DNA from 3 places in the Vibrio sp. DW001 genome. Region 3 is predicted to be linked to each of the others. Evidence: riboswitches for the same ligand, from Rfam matches in the RefSeq annotation. Region 3 holds a riboswitch; each other region holds the start of a gene.

Region 1 (4,339 bases), 190 kb from region 3:
CGATAGCATGACCAGATACATGAGTCATCATTCGACCGGAAATTAATTTGCCTAATTTACCGATCATGACCACCAAGGTGACCCGCTTTACGTGAAAGCGTTTCGCCGCTCTTAACCCAACGCCAATAAAATCGCCGGCCTGAATAAACGCCAATTCTGTCAGCTCTGGCCATTGCTTGATCGCCGATTTTTCTGAACGGCTACCCGTGGTTAAGATAACGTGTTCTAAACCATTGCTTTTCGCAACCTGAACCGACTGTCTCACTGACGCCGCATAAGCAGATGTAGAGAATGGCTTTACCGTTCCACGCGTACCCAAAATAGAGATTCCACCAATCAAACCTAGCCTTTCACTGATGGTCTGTTTCGCGGCTTCTACTCCTCCGGGAGCCGAAATAGTAAGTTCAAGCCCAGAATGTGGTTCGCCTAAATCATTATTGTTGTTTGGTGGAAATGTTGACGTTAAATGATCCCACTCTAGCCGCACCATTTCGAGGATATTGGCCCTAGGTATCGGGTTGATAGCAGGTTCACCGACCGGAAGTTCAAGCCCCGGAAGCGTCACAGTCGCGATCCCTTCCCCGCCTTTGAGTTGAATGCCGGGATAGCGACTCCATTTAGCCGTACACTGAATCTCTAGGCCATGGGTACAGTCGGGGTCATCTCCCCCATCTTTAATAATACCGGCAAGTACTTGTTCGGTTTGTCGTTCAACGATTCGTTCTAAACGAACCAGTTGAAATGTCACCAAGTCTCGATTGGGAAGTTGAATGTCTATTTGAGAGAACGGATTATCCGAAATAAGCATCCGAACTGCCGCGCGAGCCGCCGCCGCCGCACAAGCCCCGGTGGTATAGCCCCAGCGCAGCTCTTTATTGCTTTTCGAACGCTTTAATTTACCCACTAACAGAAACTCCGGCACAATCGGGATAGTTATATATAATCAAACATTAAATGCGGCCGAAATCGAAATACAATGACTCTGAGTGATCCCGCCCAGGCTGTTTGATTGTTGGTTATTTAGCAGGTTCTGACTTACGAAGTATATATTCAACCACACGAGATTAGATATTTCGTTCACAGTTGCGGGTACAGTTCAGGGATTTAACCTGATTCACTTTATAAAATAGTACTCAGAAGATATAAACGAGCACTACCTATCACTAAATATTTCCAAAGTCTCTCATACAGCATCGATAATAAAATTGATAAATATCAATTTAGATTAAATGATAAAACCATAACCATGAAAAATATCAGTAATTGATATGAAGAGTTTTTAATCAAAAAATATAACTTACTAATATTATTGAATTAAAATGAGGTATGTGCGCACAGGAAAAATTCTTATAGAAATAATATCTACGATAAACAGTGACGAACCTCTCATAAAGAAGGGTATTACGATTATAAAATCGACGTATGGCCTATTTCTATCCTAAATGGGATGGTATTTACCATAACTGACAATTTTCACACAACGTCATTGTTTAATTTGACACGGTTAAATAGTCGTACGATTCTTTTTCTTTATATGTCACGTAAAAAAACATATCTATATTTGTTGATATTAATCACTATTATAATTGATGTTTTTAAGGCAATATGATTGTCATTCAGGTGTAATATTTATTAAATTGACCTGAACACAGAATAATGGACATCACTCAATGCCCATTATTCTGTGTTTAGGTTAAATAACACTTAAAAGGGAATCAAGTTAGACGCTTGAGCTGTGCCCGCAACTGTAATTGGAGAGTCGGCAGACATTAGTCCACTGGATAATATCCGGGAAGGCGCGCTGCCAGATGTTGACCCAAAAGCCAGGAGACCTGCCTGAATAATGATAAAAGCTCTGAGACTAGAGTTTGTAAAGGCGAGCGGGTTACTCGTGGTTTACTGGCCTATTTATGGCCGGTCCCGATATTCAATCCTGTAAGCCAAAAATAAATGTCACACGAACCCCATCAATAGAATCACCATATGATGGAAAGGACGTTGTACTTAAACTTACGGAATATAAAAATGTTAAATTCTAAATGTTTTAATGGCATGTTTAATATACATAACATACCGCGCAAGGCACTAAAGATCATCTCTATCGGGCTATTGACCACCTTGCCTATTATCCCTGTTACTCACGCTTCGGATTCTCCCGCTAAAACAGAAAAATCTGCTATTGTACTCGCCGCATTTGGTACAAGCTATGACACGGCAATCGGGTCACTTATTGGTATACAAGAACAGGTACAAAACGCCTACCCTGATACTCCCGTCCGATTTGCATTTACCTCGAGTATTATCCGTAAAATCTGGCATAGACGCGCATCGGATGATGAGTATCAAAAAAATCATCCCGAGGTACCACAAGGTTTTTACCAAGTTAAAAACGTACTCGGTACGATGGCTGATCTGCAAAACGAAGGCTATAAGAATATCGTGGTTCAAACGACGCTGTTGTCGCACGGTGAAGAGTTTATCGATCTTAAAGCCACTGTCGACGCTCTGGCTTCCATTCAGACAATAAAAGAGAAATGGAAACCGTTTAATAAAGTCGTTCTTGGCCGCCCATTAATGGGCACATGGGGGTCACACAATCCGTACCGAGAAGACTTAGACCAACTGGCTGAAGCACTCGCTAGCGATGTGAAACGAGCAAAGGAAAACAATACTGCTTTGATCTATATGGGTCATGGCAACGACCATCTTTCTACTGGTCTCTATTATGAATTGCAAGAGGTGATGAATAAACGTTACCCCGACGTAAATATCTATGTTGGCCTAGTGGAAGGTTATCCTAACTTCGATAATATAATGGAGCAGTTAAAACGCGACGCAATACAAAGTGTTGCCGTAAAACCGCTAATGGTCGTGGCTGGAGACCATGCAAGCAACGATATGGCTGGTGATGATGATGACTCATGGAAAGTGATGTTGTCGAAGCAAAACATCAAAGTAACCCCTTTACTCGAGGGACTAGGTAGCAAAGAATCCATTCAAAAGATCTATCTTCAACACCTCGTCGACGCGGCAAAAGACGCCAACATAACGCTACGTTAACACCGTTGATCATACTCATTTAATAGAAAGAGCAGTACAGCCATGATTTCAGACCAACATCACACCGACGACGCTTTCATTGAGGTTAAATCATTGACCCGGTATTTTGGTAAAAGCAAGGCTGTCGATGAGATGAGTTTTTCCCTTCGTTGCGGAGAAGTGTGCGCCTTTCTGGGGCCGAATGGAGCAGGAAAAACCACAACAATCAAAATGATGACTGGGCTGCTCGAACCCGACTCTGGTCAGGTTCTGTATGAGAAGATAGAAAATCGCTCTAACAGACATGAACTGAGGCGATTAATCGGGGTCGTACCTCAACACAATAATGTTGACCGAGAACTAACCTCTGTTGAAAACCTTAAGGTTCACGGCCTATTGTACAAAATGCGCGGCGCTGACCTTACACAGGCTATCGATGAGTGCCTTGAGTTCGCCGGGCTAACAGAGCATAAAGACAAACCCGCCTCAAAACTATCGGGTGGAATGAAGCGAAAACTGGTTATCGCACGCGCATTGATGCACAAGCCGAAAATCTTGTTTTTGGATGAGCCTACAGTGGGTTTAGACCCCCATAGTCGAAGGAAAATGTGGTCTTTTCTCAATAAAATAAACAAAGAACGTAACTGCACTATTTTTCTCACTACTCACTATATCGAGGAAGCAGAACGATTAGCGGATCGCGTTATCTTTATAGATAGCGGGAAAATAATCACACAAGGAACCGCAGAAAACCTCAAGCACAACTTGGGACGCTATGTTCTTGAAATAGAAACCGAGGATTTTCATCAGGAGTTTTTCGATAACCGAGAGCAAGCGTTGGAAAAACTCGCTGATATCTCTCACGAACCTTTGGAAACCCGTTCGAAGAAAACGAGAGTAAGAGAAACCAGCGTCAGAGAAACCACATTGGAAGATGTTTTCCTCCATTTCACTGGAAAAAGGTTAATAAAGAATGCTTGATGGTGTCGTAGGCATTTACTATCGGGAATGCACCGTATTAAAGAAAAAGATTATCCGTGTCATATTGGCAGCAGCGGTTCCTCCGTTCCTATATCTGATGGCATTCGGCTATGGCGTAGGCAAAGGAACCACTATTGAAGGTATCGAATATCTCACATTTTTGTTACCGGGACTTTTAGCGATGTCGAGCATGAACCATAGCTATAATATCGCGAGCGAAATCAATATCAGTCGTTTCTATCTGAAGATATTTGAGGAGTACCTGTTGTCACCTAACCAGCGGTGGCAAATCGTGGCTGGCGAAGTGGCTTATGGCGTC
Region 2 (4,339 bases), on a different replicon from region 3:
GTAAAAAATGCAGTTCGGCCAGGTCCTTTGTAATAGTAATTATCGCCAGTCACGAAACTACTACTCCCATAACCTGTTTCATAATCAGTATCAAAAGCATTATTTACCCGCAATCCTAATTTAAGAGAACTCGTCGCCAAATATCCTATACCTAAATCAACAACAGTATAAGCATCAAGTTCCTTGTCAGAATTGTCTGCTCTTTCTCCCGTATATAACGCCGACACACTCAGATCGAAGTTTTCATAAAAATACATCATATTCCAAGCAAATTTATTTTCAGGGATACGAACTAATGCATCTCCTGTACTTTTATCTTCTGAATCCATCCATTCAGCAACAAGTTCATGGTTGATTGGCCCCGTATAGAAATCAATTGCGACTTCAATGCCTTCTATTGTCGCATCATTAACATTTGAAGGTGTCCATTTTCCGCTTCCATTCTCTTGAGCCCAATTTATAAGGTTTTCGATTTCTGTTTTATATGCCGTAATGCTCCAGTTTAACACTTCGTAGTTGCCTCGAAGACCAACCTCCGCGGACTCCGACTCTTCCGGTTTTAAATTTGGGTTACCTTTATCATAAGCAGATTCAGGCCAATACAAGTCGTTAAATGTTGGCGCTTTAAATGCACTACCAATAGAAGATACTATTTGAAGTGATTTCGAGATTTGATACCCTGCTGCCGCATTCCAAGTTGTCTTTCCACCAAATGCGCTATCATCATCATGTCTTAAACTCAGTTCTAAGCTTAGTGGATCAAATACAAAACTAGAGGTCAAGAATGCCGCTTTGTTTTCTTTATCTAGTTTTTCGTAATTATCCGTATTTGAGCCTCCTCTATCAGCGCTCTCTTTGTAATAATCTAATCCTGCATTAAGAACGATATTATTAAGAGCCAAATAGGTATTTACCCAGGAAACACCATTACGACGAGAAGTTATTGTCCCTTTCGCATTTTGTCCTTCAGCATCACCCGTTGCTTGATAACTCTTACCTAAAAAAAACTGTAGATTAGAAAGGTAATTCTTTTTTTCATATGTAACACCACTGGACAAACTATAGAACTCATCATCTTGTTGATTTTTCGAACCGTCATATTGACCTGCGTATTCGAAATCTGACGATTTGTCATATCCACTAAACATCAAAGACCATTCATCATTTAGTTGGTGATTAATATGACCGAATGCTGTTTGGGCTGAATAACCAAACTTTTCACCATCCGCGGCCAATTCATATATTTTGTAACCATCGCTTTGTTCTTTGTTTACTACAAAAGAACCTTGAGTATTTTCTGAAATATTACCTGATGACCGCCAACCAACTTGGCCATGATCTTCGCTACCATAACCTACTCTCAACTCATGGGTTTCTTCTGAAGATATAGTGCTTATCGCAATCACTCCGCCAATAGCATCAGATCCATAAACAGAAGCCCGTGGGCCTCTCACTATCTCAATACTCTGAATAGCAAAAGCGGGGATTAGTCCGATGGATGCTCCCCCCAACGTTGGCGAATTAACTCTAACGCCATCAACTAAAACGAGGGCATGCTTAGATTTCGTTCCACGGATATATATAGAAGAGGCATTGCCTTTGTTCCCTAGCGTATTAACCGTAATTCCAGGAACGCTTTTCAGTAACTCTAAAGCAGTGGTAGCTTGCGTCGCTTCTATACGCTCTCTATCAATAACCGTTATTGAAGCCAGAGCGGAACTCTCCGCTTGTTCAAAACGGTTGGCTGTAACAACGACAGTTTCGATATCAGAAGAAGATTGTGCAAAAGAGAGTGGTGATGCAGAAACTAGCGATGCCACTGCGGCCGCTATTATTGATTTGTTCATTAATAATCCTGTTCGCGTAAGTCCTAGCAAATGAGAAAGTTCATTTACTTGCTGGCAGGTATTCGGACTTAGGAGCATGACCTATGATAATATTAGTTGGTCGCCTAGCATCTCACTTCCCACTCATCATTGGATGTAGCAGTGTGTGGTTTTCACCGTAGATGTTCGTTCTCTTTTACCGCTGCGCGTCAGTTCTGGATTTTCACCAGATTCCCATTTCAGGCAATTTATAGTTTCAATTGCCACCAGCTCTGGAACGGATACTAATTATCAATATATCTCTTGTCTAGTGGAAAAAATTACGTTTCTACATGAAACTTATTCATATCAGTACTGGACAACCAAGCCGGATTGAATAAAATCTGCGCTCCTTGTGTAAAGTTAAAGGCATATCTATGGCAAACCTGGAAATAAACTCTAATCGCTACCACGAACAGCTGAAAGAGAAGGCGAATCGTCTCAACGAAATGTTTGTTGAATATGATGTACCTGAGTTGGAAATATTTGAATCTCCTGAGCAAAATTATCGTATGAGAGCCGAATTTCGCGTTTGGCACGAAGGTGAAGCTCTTTATTACATAATGTTTAATCAAGGAACTCGTGAGAAAATTCGCGTTGATCAATTCCCTGCGGCCAGCAACGTAATTAACGAGTTGATGCCACTCCTTATAGATACGATCAAAAACAACGATGACCTTCGGAAAAAACTGTTTCAAGTTGATTTTCTGTCAACCTTAAATGGCGAAGTGCTTATTTCTCTTCTTTATCACCGTCAGCTTGATGATAAATGGACTGAAGAGGCAAAAGCATTGAGGGTATTGCTTAATAATAGAGGCTTCAATCTTAATATTATCGGACGAGCAAGAAAAATGAAAATAGTGCTCGAGCGTGATTATGTGATTGAAAAATTAAATGTTCATGGCCGTACCTATATCTATCAACAAGTAGAAAATAGCTTTACTCAACCGAACGGTATTGTTGCTCAGAAAATGCTGGAGTGGGCGGTAGACTGTACGAAAGAAAGCAGTGGTGATTTATTAGAGCTCTATTGTGGGAACGGTAACTTTTCATTAGCCCTCGCTCAAAATTTTGAACGCGTACTCGCAACCGAAGTCGCTATGCCATCAGTAGTTTCAGCTCAATACAATATCACGGCAAATAAGATAGATAATGTCCAAATTATCCGTATGTCCGCTGAGGAGTTTACCGAAGCGATGGAAGGTAAACGGGAGTTTCGACGTTTAAAACAAGCGAATATTGACCTAACTAGTTACAACTGCAACACTATTTTTGTCGATCCACCAAGATCTGGCATGGACGAAGACACTTGTAGAATGGTTCAAGGTTATGAACGAATTTTATATATCTCTTGCAGCCCTGAAACGCTCAAAGAAAATCTCGAATTATTGTCTACAACTCACAAAATTATCAGATTCGCTCTATTTGACCAATTTCCTTACACCCACCATATGGAAGCTGGTGTTCTTTTAGAAAGGCGCAAATAAAGTAAATTAAAAAACGAGCATATCGCTCGTTTTTTAAATACCTAACTAGCTACTCACCCTTAGCGATGAAACCTAGTTTTTTCCCTACCCATAACAGTAACAACAACGTTACTATAATGGCGAAAAAATTCGATCCCGCCCCCGGATACTGAGCTTTTATAAATGCTGAGTAACCAAAAGCACCTACAAAAAAACAAGCCAAACCAACCAATGGGAGTTCTTCTGAAACGGGGTTACGTAAATAATTTTGATAAAGCATTTGTACTGATAGTACCAGTGCTATCAGTGGGAAAATGGAGAAAGCGACCTCGGTTACCGTCAACACAGAAAGTAATGCATTGCTGCACATACCCACAATTACCGCTAAAAGTAGCGTTTTTCTAGCAGAGTCACTTTTCGTTGGATTAGATTCATTCGACATAGTTATATCCTATTGTTTTGTCTTTCTCGCTCTTTTCTGTACCAATAAGCACCTTTGGCGGTCATTCTTAATTGCATCACTAACCTTTCAGTTAGTTCTTCTCTTTCATCTTTACTTAAATCCAACGCTTCTGCGCCGGAGCTAAATACCAAGATCACCGATGCTTCCGCCTGAATAGAAGCTTCCTCTCTATCCATTCCTGTGCTTATCAAATATTCGGTCATTTCAGCCACGAAATGTTGCATCTCTCTTGCCACTGCGGCTCTAAATTCAGCCGATGTACCTGAGCGTTCACGCAATAACAATCGAAACACGTTAGGGCTACTATCAATAAATTCCATAAAGGTTTCTACTGAAGTTCGAATAACACTGCCTTCTTTGGCAATTCGCTGCCTTGCTTGCCTCATAAGTTGCCTTAGGAGTAACCCGCCTTCATCAACCAAGGTTAATCCTAATTCATCCATATCTTTGAAATGACGATAGAATGAGGTTGGCGCAATACCTGCTTCCCTCGCGACTTCTCTTAAACTCAAATTTGAGAAACTGCGATCGGCTCTAAGCTGATT
Region 3 (4,339 bases):
TAATAATTTTAATTACAGCTCAGAATTTAAATTAGCAAAATATTATTATCATTTCATACTGAAATTAATTTTAATATTATACTAAAATCACAGGGGAATAATATGTCTTTCGCATTGAATTTACCAAAGCTGAGTTTTGCTGGAGTGGGAGCTATTGAAGATGCGGTTGCTGTTTTAAACCAACAACCGATTAAAAAAGTATTCATCGTTACCGATAAAAATCTAATTAAGTTGGGTTTATTAGATAAGTTAACTCAAGAATTAACGTCCTTTTCTATTGAATACGTTATTTATGACGAAGTAACACCAAATCCGACGGTTACCTTGGTACGTAATGGGCTAAAGAAATACCAAGCTGAAGGGTGTGATTGTTTTATTGCCGTCGGTGGTGGTAGCCCAGTAGATTGTGCTAAAGCCATTCGAGTTGTTGCCTCCAATGAGGGCGATATTTGTAAATTTAATGGTGTAGGTAAAGTGACTAACCCTGGTGCCTTTTTTATCGCCATTAATACAACCGCGGGTACTGCAGCTGAGATGACGTCAAACTCAGTTATTACTGATGAAGAAAACAAAGTCAAAATGGTGATCATTGACGGAAAACAGATCCCTGATATTGCCGTCAATGATCCAACTCTAATGACGGGGCTTCCTGCGAGTGTTACCGCTGCAACAGGTATGGATGCTTTAACTCATGCAATTGAAGCCTATGTAACACCAGGTGCTCATACCCTGACTAAACCAACAGCTCTAGAAGCTATTAGGCTCATTACTAAATGGTTGCCAGCCGCTGTTGATAACGGCAGCGATATCGAAGCGCGTGATAACTTAGCTTGCGCGCAATTTCTTGCAGGGATGGCTTTTAACAGTGCAGGTCTAGGACTGGTTCATTCAATGGCCCATCAGCCTGGTGCGACACATAACTTACCTCACGGTGTTTGTAACGCAATTTTATTACCAGTTGTTAGTAAATTTAACGCCGAAACGGGTCCTGAGCCTTTCCGCGCTGTTGCTGAAGCAATGAGCGGTAACACCTTTGACCTCAACGATAAACAAGCCGCTGACTTAGCTATTGATCTGATTTGTAAGTTATCGGTACGCGTTAAAATCCCTAGCGGATTTGCTGAATTAGGTGTGACGGAAAGCGATTTTGAAGGCTGGATAGATAAAGCGATGCAAGATCCTTGTCTACCTGGAAACCCAAGACAACCAAGCCCTGAAGAAATTATGGCGTTATACAAACAAGCACTTTAGCTGTTTTGCGCCCATAAGGGTGGACGCGAACGGATTTGATGAATTTATATAAAAATCAGTATCTTATATATTCCAATAGGTAAGAGTTAATTTATTTACTCTTTAAAAGGGAACCAAGTAGAAGCTTGGGCTGTACCCGCAACTGTAATTGGCGAGCTAATAGCAATTAACCACTGGAGAAATCTGGGAAGGCGCTATGTAGCATAGACCCATAAGCCAGGATACCTGTCTATCGGAATACAACAGCATGCGAGCGGGTGTCTCGATATTTATTAGTTATTGCTAAAATAATTAATGTCCCTCCCCTCTCTATCGCCAATTATTTAGTTTTTTCGATTTCACAATCGAAAAATAGATGGAAATAGAAAATGAAATTCTCAAATTGTTTAATAGAAATAGTCGCTAAACCTACGATTTTGTTATTTCTTACGGTACTACTGTGTTTTTCTTCTACGGTATCCAGTGCTGACTCTGAACCACAAAAATCTGCCATTGTTTTAGCCGCGTTTGGTACAACCTATGACAGTGCTGTTGGCTCATTAATAGCCATAAAACAGACAGTCGAAGAAGCCTATCCCAATACGCTTGTTAAGTTCGCTTTTACTTCTAATATTATTCGTAAAAAATGGCATTCCCGTAAAAATGATGCTCAATATCGAGAGCGGCACTCTGAAATTTCTGAAGATTTGTATGATGTAAAAAACGTGCTTGGTACGCTAGCGGATCTGCAGAACGAAGGTTATAAAGATATCGTTGTACAAACGACTCTTTTGTCTCACGGTGAGGAATATATCGATCTTCAAAATTATGTGGGTGCACTTGCTTCTATAGAAACATTAAAAAAGAAGTGGCGTCCGTTCAGCAACATTGCACTGGGTCGTCCTCTGATGGGGACATGGGGAAACAAGTATGAATATCGTCTTGATCTGGAGATGCTTGCTAAAGCATTGCGAGAAGATATCAATCTAGCGAAGCAAAACGGTACCGCGCTCGTCTACATGGGACACGGCAATGACCATCTTTCTACGGGGCTTTACTATGAACTGAGTCAGTTACTTAACGACATGTACCCAGAAGTGAAAAGTTATGTTGGCGTAGTAGAAGGGCACCCCGACTTTGATTTTATTTTGAAAAAAATAAAGCAAGACGGTGTCGATAGTGTGACATTAAAACCTTTGATGGTAGTGGCAGGTGACCATGCAACTAATGATATGGCGGGAGATGAAAGTGATTCTTGGAAGGTCATGCTTTCGAACGCCAACATTAAGGTTACTGCCGTCTTTGAAGGGTTAGGCAGCAAAAAAGCAATTCAAACCATCTACCTTAATCATTTAAAGGATGCTGCAAACGATGCTGGCATCTCTTTGAATTAATGGTTGAGAAACAGAAATGGTGGCTGAGGTGCACATACTAACTCCTGATGATTTTGAACTTGAAAGCGATGTACGTGATAACAAGGTTCTTATCGACGTAAAATCACTTACTCGACGGTTTGAAAAAAGCACTGCGGTAGACGATGTTAATTTTTCTATCCGTCGAGGTGAGATATGCGCTTTTCTTGGCCCCAATGGCGCTGGAAAAACGACCATCATTAAGATGCTAACTGGGTTAATCGCCCCAACTTCAGGGCAAATTTCGTATCAGGGTGAGAAATACGATCCCAGTCAGATAAGTTTAAAGAAAATGATTGGTGTTGTGCCTCAGCACAACAATCTTGATAAAGAACTTAGTCTAGCTGAAAACCTCTATGTACATGGCTTGTTATATAAAATGAAAGGCAAGCAGTTGAATCAAGCGATTGTAGATAGCTTAGCATTTGCTGGTTTAACTGAGCACAAAGACAAACCTGCGGGCAAACTGTCCGGTGGTATGAAAAGAAAGTTAGTCATTGTAAGAGCGTTAATGCACAACCCGAAGATCCTGTTTTTAGATGAACCAACCGTTGGTCTCGATCCGTTGGCTAGACGGAAAATGCTGTCCTTTCTTACCAAAATTAACCGCGAGCGCGCATGTACTATCTTTTTGACCACTCACTATATTGAAGAAGCTGAAAAATTGTCAAACAGAGTGATTTTTATCGACCAAGGCAAAATTGTCGTAGAGGGTACTTCCCAAGGGCTTAAGAAACATATTGGCCGCTTCGTTCTGGATATTGAAAAAGAAGAATTAGAACAAGAGTTTTTCGCTGACCGAGAAGAGGCTCAGGCTCGGTTAATGAAGCTTGGCAATATACCCGTCAGTATAAGAGAAACCACATTAGAAGATGTCTTTGTTCATATCACTGGTACAAGGTTGAATAACTATGTTTAGCGGCGTCATTGGCGTTTATTATCGAGAAATAATGATTCTCAGAAAAAAAATTGTCCGTGTTTTATTGGCGTCGGCAGTTCCTCCTTTTTTATATTTGATGGCATTTGGTTATGGTGTAGGGAAAGAAACCGTGGTGGATGGTGTTGATTACCTCACTTTCTTGCTACCAGGTTTACTGGCCATGTCGAGTATGAACTACAGCTATAATATTGCTTCTGAAATCAATATTAGTCGCTTTTATTTAAAGATATTTGAAGAGTATTTATTGGCGCCTTGTCAGCGTTGGCAAATTATTGTGGGAGAAGTGCTTTATGGCATGACCAAAGGATTGATTCCAGTATTCATGGTCTCTATTTATTGTGTGGTATCTGGCATCGACTTAACGTTTTCAATGTTGTTTATGTTGAGTCTATTTTTGCACCTTATGGCTTTTGCACTTATCGGGTTAATTGTAGCGCTCAAGATGAAAAACCATCGAGATCAAGCCTCAATGAACGCCTTTATTATTACTCCAATGATGTTTCTCTCTGGGACGTTCTTCCCCGTGGAACAAATGCCAATGATTATTCAAATACTAGCTGCATTTTCACCGCTAACTTATAGCGCAGAACTTATTCGTTCCTCAATGCTATCGTCGAGTGCGTTTAGTTTTACCTCTTTGATTATTCTACTTTTTCTTAATATCGGATTGTGGTTTATCGCGAATCATATTGTGAAGAGGGTAGAAGCATGAAGCTGTGGCTATTCGCCATATTTATTCTAACAAGCTTTGTTTCTA

What was found. A riboswitch is a leader RNA that binds a small molecule or an ion and turns the genes downstream of it on or off. The one in region 3 is predicted to bind cobalamin.
Region 1: another riboswitch for cobalamin. It lies ahead of L3V77_RS23425 (sirohydrochlorin cobaltochelatase); the one in region 3 lies ahead of L3V77_RS22510 (sirohydrochlorin cobaltochelatase).
Region 2: another riboswitch for cobalamin. It lies ahead of L3V77_RS16655 (TonB-dependent receptor); the one in region 3 lies ahead of L3V77_RS22510 (sirohydrochlorin cobaltochelatase).

What each region holds. Positions count from the first base shown of each region.
Region 1 covers NZ_CP091976.1:1,339,603-1,343,941, reverse strand. Annotated here, with positions in the region: gene L3V77_RS23430 (cobalt-precorrin-5B (C(1))-methyltransferase) at 1-904, opposite strand, end outside; cobalamin riboswitch at 1,005-1,173, opposite strand; cobalamin riboswitch at 1,674-1,855, shown strand; gene L3V77_RS23425 (sirohydrochlorin cobaltochelatase) at 2,026-3,060, shown strand; gene L3V77_RS23420 (ABC transporter ATP-binding protein) at 3,103-4,020, shown strand; gene L3V77_RS23415 (ABC transporter permease) at 4,013-4,339, shown strand, end outside.
Region 2 covers NZ_CP091975.1:3,642,896-3,647,234, forward strand. Annotated here, with positions in the region: gene L3V77_RS16655 (TonB-dependent receptor) at 1-1,847, opposite strand, end outside; cobalamin riboswitch at 1,883-2,112, opposite strand; gene trmA (tRNA (uridine(54)-C5)-methyltransferase TrmA) at 2,243-3,352, shown strand; gene L3V77_RS16665 (YijD family membrane protein) at 3,402-3,773, opposite strand; gene fabR (HTH-type transcriptional repressor FabR) at 3,776-4,339, opposite strand, start outside.
Region 3 covers NZ_CP091976.1:1,147,728-1,152,066, forward strand. Annotated here, with positions in the region: gene fucO (lactaldehyde reductase) at 103-1,251, shown strand; cobalamin riboswitch at 1,312-1,499, shown strand; gene L3V77_RS22510 (sirohydrochlorin cobaltochelatase) at 1,620-2,624, shown strand; gene L3V77_RS22515 (ABC transporter ATP-binding protein) at 2,653-3,561, shown strand; gene L3V77_RS22520 (ABC transporter permease) at 3,554-4,294, shown strand; gene L3V77_RS22525 (iron ABC transporter permease) at 4,291-4,339, shown strand, end outside.